Methylobacterium mesophilicum SR1.6/6: one gene and its partner. The protein of the gene in region 1 interacts with the protein of each later gene in a pairwise test. Links are inferred from orthologs where the notes say so. Each region holds a gene or a part of one and is shown in the gene's direction. Other genes may lie near its edges.

Region 1 (4,231 bases):
CATGTCCTCCCCGAACTCGTCCTCCCCGACCTCGCCCATCCTGGACCTCGACGGCCTCGACCTCGCCGCCCTGCTCTGCTCCCGGGTCTGCCACGACGTGATCAGCCCCGTCGGCGCGATCGTGAACGGGCTCGAAGTCCTGGAGGACGACCAGGACGAATCGATGCGCACCTTCGCGCTGGAACTCATCGGCAAGAGCGCTCGGCAGGCCTCGGCGCGGCTGAAATTCGCCCGGATCGCTTTCGGGGCGGCGGGCTCGGCCGGCGCCTCGATCGACCTCGCCGACGCCGAGGGCGTCGCCAAGGGCATGTTCGCCGACGACAAGACCAAGCTGACCTGGAGCGCGCCGCAGGCCCTGTTTCCCAAGAACAAGGTCAAGCTGCTCCTGAACCTCGTGATGATCGCGACCTCGGCGATCCCGCGCGGCGGGGTGATCGACGTCGTGGTGTCGGGCGACGGCGAGGCGCCCAGCCTCGTACTCAAGGCGAAGGGCTCGCATGCCCGCATCCCCCCGCACGTGGAGGAGCTGATGGCCGGCAGGCCCGAGAGCGGCACCGTCGACGCCCACGGCATCCTGCCGTTCTACGCCGGCCTCGTGGCCCGGGCCGCTGCCATGGATGTTCGTTTCGCCATCCAGGATGATGAAGTGACGATCAGCGCGACGCCCACAGTGATCGCGACACTTGATGCGGGTGATGGAGAAGCTTCGGACACGGCGCTCGCGTAAGATTCTTCAAAACAGCGGCGCGGGGTCGGAACGGAAACGCTTCCCTAACCCCGCGCGAGTAAGTAGGTTGCGCGAGACCTTCTCCGCGTAACGAGTAGCGCTTATGGACGACCTGCTTCGCGAGTTTCTGACCGAGAGCGGGGAGCATCTCGATACGGTCGACGCAGAACTAGTTCGGTTCGAGCAGGATCCGAATAACGAGACAATTCTTCGGAACATCTTTCGTCTCGTCCACACGATCAAAGGAACCTGCGGATTTCTCGGCCTTCCGCGCCTCGAGGCCTTGGCGCACGCCGCCGAGACCTTGATGGGCCGGTTCCGTGACGGTCTGCCCGCCACGTCGGCTTCGGTCACGCTGATTCTCCTGACGCTGGACCGGCTCAAGGCCATCCTGGCCGACCTGGAAGCCACCGGCACGGAGCCAGCCGGGTCGGACGACGACCTGATCTCGGCCCTGGAGCGCATGGCCGCGGGCACCGGCGAGCCCGAGCAGGCCGCCCCGCCACCGCCGCCGGAGCCGGTTCTGCCCGAGCCCGTGGCCCGCGAGCTGAAGCCCGGCGAGGTGTCCCTAGAGGACTTGGAGGCCGCATTCCTGGCGGCTCCGGGACCGGACGAATCGGATTTCGCCGCGCCGCCGCCCGCGCCGCCGCCCGTGCCCGCTTCGGTCGCCGCGGCCGCTTCCCCGGCCGTCAGCGCGGCCCCGGCAGCTGTGCCGGCACGGGCCGAGCCGGCCGAGGCCGAGCGGACCGAGCCGGCCCGGGCCGAGGCCGCCGAGGGCGAGACGACCGCTGCCGCCAAGAACCAGACGATCCGGGTGAATGTCGACACGCTCGAGCACCTGATGACCATGGTCTCGGAGCTAGTGCTGACCCGCAACCAGCTCCTGGAGATCGCCCGGCGGCACGAGGATTCGAGCTACAAGGTCCCGCTGCAGCGCCTGTCGCACGTGACGGCCGAGCTGCAGGAAGGCGTGATGAAGACGCGCATGCAGCCGATCGGCAACGCGTGGCAGAAGCTGCCGCGGGTGGTGCGCGACCTCTCTGCCGAACTCGGCAAGCAGATCGACCTCGTGATGGTCGGCGCCGAGACCGAACTCGACCGTCAGGTCCTCGAGGTCATCAAGGACCCGCTAACCCACATGGTCCGCAACTCGGCGGATCACGGCCTCGAATCGACTGCGGAGCGCGTTGCAGCGGGCAAGCCCGCCCGCGGCACGATCCGGCTCGCCGCCTACCACGAGGGCGGCACGATCACGATCGAGATCGCCGACGACGGCAAGGGCCTGAACCTCGCGGCGATCCGCAAGAAGGCGGTGGAGCGCGGGCTCGCCGCCCAGGCCGACATCGACCGGATGACCGACGCCCAGGTCGCCAAGTTCATCTTCCACGCCGGGTTCTCGACGGCGGCGGCGGTGACCTCGGTCTCGGGCCGCGGCGTCGGCATGGACGTGGTCAAGACCAACATCGAGACCATCGGCGGCCTGATCGACATCGCCACCACGGCGGGCCGCGGCACCACTTTCACCATCAAGATCCCCCTGACGCTGGCCATCGTGGCCGCCCTGATCGTGCGGGCCGGCGAGCACCGTTTCGCCCTGCCGCAGGTGGCGGTGCTGGAACTGGTGCGGGTCGATGCCGGGGCGCAGAGAGTCGAGCGCATCAACGGCGCGCCGGTGCTGCGGCTGCGCGAGCGGCTGCTGCCGATCGTCTCGCTGACCGGCCTGCTCGGACAGGCCGCGGCCGGCGCCGAGACGGAGCAGGCTGGGTTCGTGGTGGTGGCGCAGGTCGGGCGCGAGCGCTTCGGGATCCTCGTCGACGAGGTCTTCCACACGGAGGAGATCGTCGTGAAGCCGATGTCGGTGAAGCTGCGGCACATCCCGATGTTTGCCGGCAACACGATTCTGGGCGACGGCGCCGTGGTGCTGATCGTCGATCCGAACGGCGTGGCCCGCCAGGTGGCGCAGGGCGTCCAGGGCAGCAACAGCCACGGGGATGCCGACGCCGAGGCAGCCCTGGAGGTCGCCGACACCAAGACCACGCTGCTCGTGTTCAAGGGCGGTCAGGGCAGTTTCAAGGCGGTGCCGCTGTCGCTGGTGACCCGCCTCGAGGAGATCGAGTGCGCCAAGGTCGAGTGGCTCGGCGGCCGCGCGCTGATCCAGTATCGCGGGCGCCTGATGCCCCTGGTCCCGGCGGATGCCGCGATCACCATCAAGTCGGAAGGGACCCAGGCCCTCGTGGTGTTCTCGGACGGCGAGCGGGCCATGGGCCTCGTGGTGGACGAGATCGTCGACATCGTGGAGGAGCGGCTCGACATCGAGATCGCGGCCGACCGTTCGGACCTGATCGGCTCGGCGGTGCTGCGGGGCCGGGCGACCGACATCATCAACATCGCCCACTTCCTGCCGCTGGCCTACGACGACTGGGCGCGCGGCCTGAAGCGGCCCGAGCAGGTCTCCACGATCCTGCTGGTCGACGACTCGGCCTTCTTCCGCGACATGCTGAGCCCGGTGCTGAAGGCGGCGGGCTACCAAGTGGTCACGGCGGCGAGCGCGGACGCGGCGCTGGCGACCCTCCAGGCCGATCCCAAGATCGAGGCGGTGGTCACCGACCTGGAGATGCCGGGCCGCAGCGGCTTCGACCTCGTTGCCGCCATGCGCCGGGCCGAGCCGCGGCTCGCGGGACTTCCGGTGGTCGGCCTCACCGGGGCGATCGGCGCCGACGCGGTGGAGCGCGCCCGGGCGCTCGCGATCACCGACCTCGTGGCGAAGTTCGACCGGGCGGGCCTGATCGCGGCGCTCGCCGAGATCGGCGCCGCGGCGGTGTCGGAAGCCGCCTGATCGCCGCGCCGCACGCACCAAGTCGGTCGAGACCGACGATCGAATCCGGAGAGTTCCGATGCAGGCTGCCAACGCCAACGCCACCGCCGCCGAGACGGGCGCCACCGACGACTTCGTGACGGTCTATGTCGGCGAGACCCTGTTCGGGCTGGCGATCGAGCGGGTCCACGACGTGTTCGTCCCCTCGGGCGTGACGCCGGTCCCGCTGGCGCCGTCCGAGATCGTCGGCCTCCTGAACCTGCGCGGCCGCGTGGTGACGGCCATGAGTCTGCGCCGACGCCTGGGCATGCCCGACGCCGAGGCCGCGGCGGACGGGACCAAGGCCAACCCCCAGATGGCGATCGGCCTGGAACAGGCCGGCGAGACCTTCGCGCTGGTGGTCGACGGCGTCGGCGAGGTGCTCAAGCTCGGCGCCGACAGCCGCGAGGCTGTGCCGATCAACCTGGACTCGCGCTTCCGCGACCTCGCCACCTGTGTCCACCGCCTCGACGGTCGGCTCTTGGTGATCCTCGACGTGGACGCGCTCCTCGGCTTCACGACCGCCGGCGCCAAGGCGGCTTGAGGAGAGGGCAATGAAGGCGCCGCACCAGACAACCTGCCTCGTGGTGGACGATTCCGCGGTGATCCGGAAGGTCGCCCGGCGGATCATCGAGGATCTCGGCATGAAC
Region 2 (3,882 bases), 730 kb from region 1 along the record:
GCAGTCAGGCGGCCCCGGCCCAGTCGTCTGGGGGCGGCGGCTTCCTGTCGAGCATCTTCGGCGGCGGCGGCCAGCAGCGCCAGGAGCCCCAGCCCGGCTACGGGCAGCCGCGTCCGGGCGGCCAGCCCTGGGGCAATCAGGGCGGCCCGCAGCAGGGTTACCCCCAGCAGGGCGGCTACCCGCAACAGGGCGGCTACCCGCAGCAGCAGGGCGGCCCGTGGGGCGGCCAGCCCCAGGCCCCGGCGCGCGGCGGCGGCTTCATGGCGACGGCGCTGCCCATGGCGGCCGGCGCGGCGGGCGGCATGCTCCTCGGCAGCGCCCTGTCGAACGCCTTCGCGGGCGGCCATTCCAGCCTCGGCAGCGCCGCGGCAGCGGGCCTCGGCGGCGGAAGCGGCGAGACCATCGTTAACAACTACTACGGCGACGGCGGTGGCAACCAGGATCTCGGCTCGGCCCTGGACAACAGCGGCGGCGACATGGGCGGCTTCCAGGACGCCGGCTACAGCGATCCGGGCGGTGATTTCGGCGGCGACCTCGGCGGCGGCGACGACAGCGACTGGACCTGATTGTCCGGCACACCGAATGGAAGGCTCGGTCGCGTCAGGCGCGGCCGGGCCTTCCTCGTATCTGGGGGAAGCGTGAGGCGTTCAGAGAACCTCGACCCGCGTTCCCACGGGCACGCGCTCGTAGAGATCGATGACGTCGTCGTTCATCATCCGGATGCACCCCGACGAGACCGATTGCCCGATCGTATTGGGCTCGTTCGTCCCGTGGATCCGGTAGAGTGACGAGCCGAGATAGAGGGCCCGTGCGCCCAGCGGGTTCTCCGGGCCGCCGGCCATGTGGCGCGGCAGGTCGGGGCGGCGGGCGAGCATCTCGGCCGGCGGCGTCCAGTCCGGCCATTCCGCCTTGCGGCTGACGGTCTTGAGCCCGCTCCAGGCGAAGCCGGGCCGGCCGACACCGATGCCGTAGCGGAGAGCCCGCTGGCCGGCCTGCACGAGGTAGAGGTGCTTGCCCGCAGTGTCGATCACGATTGTTCCGGGCCTCTGCGAGCCGGGGAACGCGACCTCCTGGCGCTGATATTCGGGTGCGACCGCGCGGGCGATGCGGCTCGGATCGGCCTGAGGCGCGCCGTAGCCGCCGGTCGGCGGCACCCCATAGGGTTGTGGCTGTGCGTAGACCTGGGCTGGCCCGGGCTCGGCGGGCAGAAGCTCGCCCGAATAGGCCGCGACCCGCATAGGCGCCTCGCCCCGCTGCGGCTGCGCGTAACGCTGCGGCCAGGTCTGCCGCCCGGCCCCGGCCCCACCTGTGACGAGATACTCGATCAGGCCGCCCCCGTAACCACCCTCGGCGTAGCGCGCCTGTTGCGCCTGCGCGGGCACGCAGGCGGCAGCCGCGGCCAAGGCCGCCCACAGACCCACACGGACCGATCCCCGCATCGCAACCTCCCGCACCGGGGCACACGCCCGCTGCGGCGGGAGGATCCCGCCGGATCTTGGCGAATCAGGTGAACGAACGTGGTGAATCCGGCTGAACCGCGTTGCCCTCCCCGCCCGGACGGCCTCAGCGTGAATCAAACGTCAATGCCGGTGCTTCGCCGGGGGCACCGAATTCTTGGCCGCTTCTTCGTCGCAGTGCCACGCATGCGTTGGCAAGCTTGGCAGTCACAGTCCGCTAACTGATGTGTTAGAGAGTTGGGCCGACGGAACCCGAACGCCTACGCCCGGATGATGACCCAGAAGCGCTACCGCATTGAAGACGTTCTCGGGCTTCCCGGAGCCCCGCCACCGCCGGCGGGCGTTCCCGCCTCGGGCGAGCGCCTCGACGAGATCTACAACGCCATCCAGGACCTGCGCCGCATCACGCAGATGAGCGCCAGCGAGACGGTCGAATCGTGCCGGCGCGAGTTGCACGAGGCCCTGGCCATGCGGACCGAGCTGGACGTGATGAAGGAGGCGATCACCCGCACGAAGGCGGAGCTGGCGACCCTCCACCGGACCGAATACACCGGCAAGGGCATGCGCCGGGCCGCGGACGAACTCGACGCCGTCGTGGACTCGACGGAGCGCGCGACGACGCAGCTCCTCGGCGCGATCGAGGAGATCGAGAGCCATGCCGGCATGCTCAACGCCACGACGCTGCCGCCCGGCATGAAGCCGCACGTCGACGTCATCCTGGAGCGGGTGATCACGGCCTACGAGGCCTGCAACTTCCAGGACCTGACGGGCCAGCGGATCAGCAAGATCGTCGGTGTGATGAAGTTCATCGAGGAACATCTTGACCGGCTGATCGCCACGTGGTCGGAGCTGGACAGCTTCAAGGAACTCATCGCCGTCATGCCGGTCTCCACCGCCCTGGACGACGAGAGCAGCTTGCTCAACGGGCCGAAGCTCGACCACGATATCGGCCACGTGGACCAGAGCGACATCGACTCGCTGTTCGATTGATCGCTTCGATCGGCCGCCGACGCGCATTTTTTGTCGGCGGCCCCGTCCCCCTCGGCGGCCGGAACGCTTAGATCTGCGGTATGAGCCGCAGAGCCCTCTCAGACCTGCCCCCCGATACCTTCGACGACGGCCGCGATGCCGAGCGGGACGAGGGCGCAGACGAGCCCGAGGCCGGTCTTCCCACCGACGAGTCGCCGGAGATCGATTTCGATTTTGAGCCCGGCGCCGTGCAGGCCGGCACGGAGGTGATCCGCCGCTTCTGGTCGACGCTGCCGTCCTCGCCGGGCGTCTACCGGATGTTCGATCACCGGGGCGACGTCCTCTACGTCGGCAAGGCGAAGAACCTGAAGAACCGGGTCGGCTCCTATGCCCGGGGTCAGGCGCACTCGAATCGCATCGCCCGGATGATCTCGCAGACGGCGGCGATGGAATTCGTCACCACCGCCACAGAGACCGAGGCGCTGCTCCTGGAAGCCAACCTGATCAAGCAGTTGAAGCCCCGCTTCAACGTGCTGATGCGGGACGACAAGTCGTTCCCCTACATCCTGGTCACGGATGACGGCCCCGCACCGCAGATCGTCAAGCATCGCGGCGCAAGGCGGCGGAAGGGCAGCTATTACGGTCCCTTCGCGAGCGTCTGGGCGGTGAATCGGACAGTGAACGCCCTGCAGCGCGCCTTCCTGCTGCGCACCTGCACGGACAGCTACTACGAGAACCGGACCCGGCCCTGCCTGCTCTACCAGATCAAGCGCTGCTCCGGCCCCTGCACGGGCGAGATTGCCCAGGAAGACTACGCCACCATGGCGGACTCGGCCCGCGCCTTCCTGGCGGGCAAGTCGAACGCCGTGAAGGATCGGATGCGCGCCGAGATGCAGGAGGCCTCCGAGGCCATGGAGTTCGAGCGTGCGGCCCGCTTCCGGGACAGGATCGCCGCGCTCTCGGCCATCCAGGGCGTCCAGGGAGTCAACACCCAGGGCGTCGAGGAAGCGGACGTGTTCGCCCTGGACGAGCAGGCCGGCCAGTTCTGCATCGAGGTGTTCTTCTTCCGGAACTTCCAGAACTGGGGCAACCGCGCCTATTTCCCGAAGGCCGACCGGACCATGACGCCCGACGAGGTGCTGGGCTCGTTCATCGGCCAGTTCTACGACGACAAGCCGGCGCCCCGGACGATCCTGACCAGCCACCAGATCGAGGATGCGGAACTGGTGGCCGCCGCCCTGTCGAGCCGCGTCGATCACCGCGTCGAGATCCATCGGCCGAGCCGCGGCGAGCGCAAGAACCTCGTCGATTACGCCCAGCGCAACGCCAAGGAGGCGCTCGCCCGGCGCCTCGCCGACACGGCGTCCCAGGGGAAGCTGCTCGCGGCCCTGGGGCAGGCCTTCGGCCTCGACCGCGCGCCGCGCCGGATCGAGGTCTACGACAACTCGCACATCAT

The links. The genes of interacting proteins can lie anywhere in the genome.
Region 2: the proteins of MMSR116_RS08865 (region 1) and MMSR116_RS12480 interact in binary tests that used the Escherichia coli proteins (3 or more experiments, as listed by UniProt). The link is inferred for Methylobacterium mesophilicum SR1.6/6 from one-to-one orthologs.

Annotation. Positions count from the first base shown.
Region 1 is NZ_CP043538.1:1,895,024-1,899,254, forward strand. Bases 431-3,763 are described here. They hold MMSR116_RS08865 (hybrid sensor histidine kinase/response regulator), read left to right. Parts: upstream 431-830; coding sequence 831-3,563; downstream 3,564-3,763. Other genes in these bases: chpT (histidine phosphotransferase ChpT), read left to right, coding at 431-727; MMSR116_RS08870 (chemotaxis protein CheW), read left to right, coding at 3,622-3,763. Outside these bases: more of chpT, read left to right, coding at 2-430; more of MMSR116_RS08870, read left to right, coding at 3,764-4,125; MMSR116_RS08875 (response regulator), read left to right, coding at 4,136-4,231. UniProt on the Escherichia coli protein: Involved in the transmission of sensory signals from the chemoreceptors to the flagellar motors. CheA is autophosphorylated; it can transfer its phosphate group to either CheB or CheY.
Region 2 is NZ_CP043538.1:2,622,674-2,626,555, forward strand. What follows is about bases 605-3,588. They hold MMSR116_RS12480 (protein phosphatase CheZ), read left to right. Parts: upstream 605-1,730; coding sequence 1,731-2,447; downstream 2,448-3,588. Other genes in these bases: MMSR116_RS12475 (L,D-transpeptidase), read right to left, coding at 648-1,439; uvrC (excinuclease ABC subunit UvrC), read left to right, coding at 2,528-3,588. Outside these bases: MMSR116_RS12470 (DUF2076 domain-containing protein), read left to right, coding at 1-566; more of uvrC, read left to right, coding at 3,589-3,882.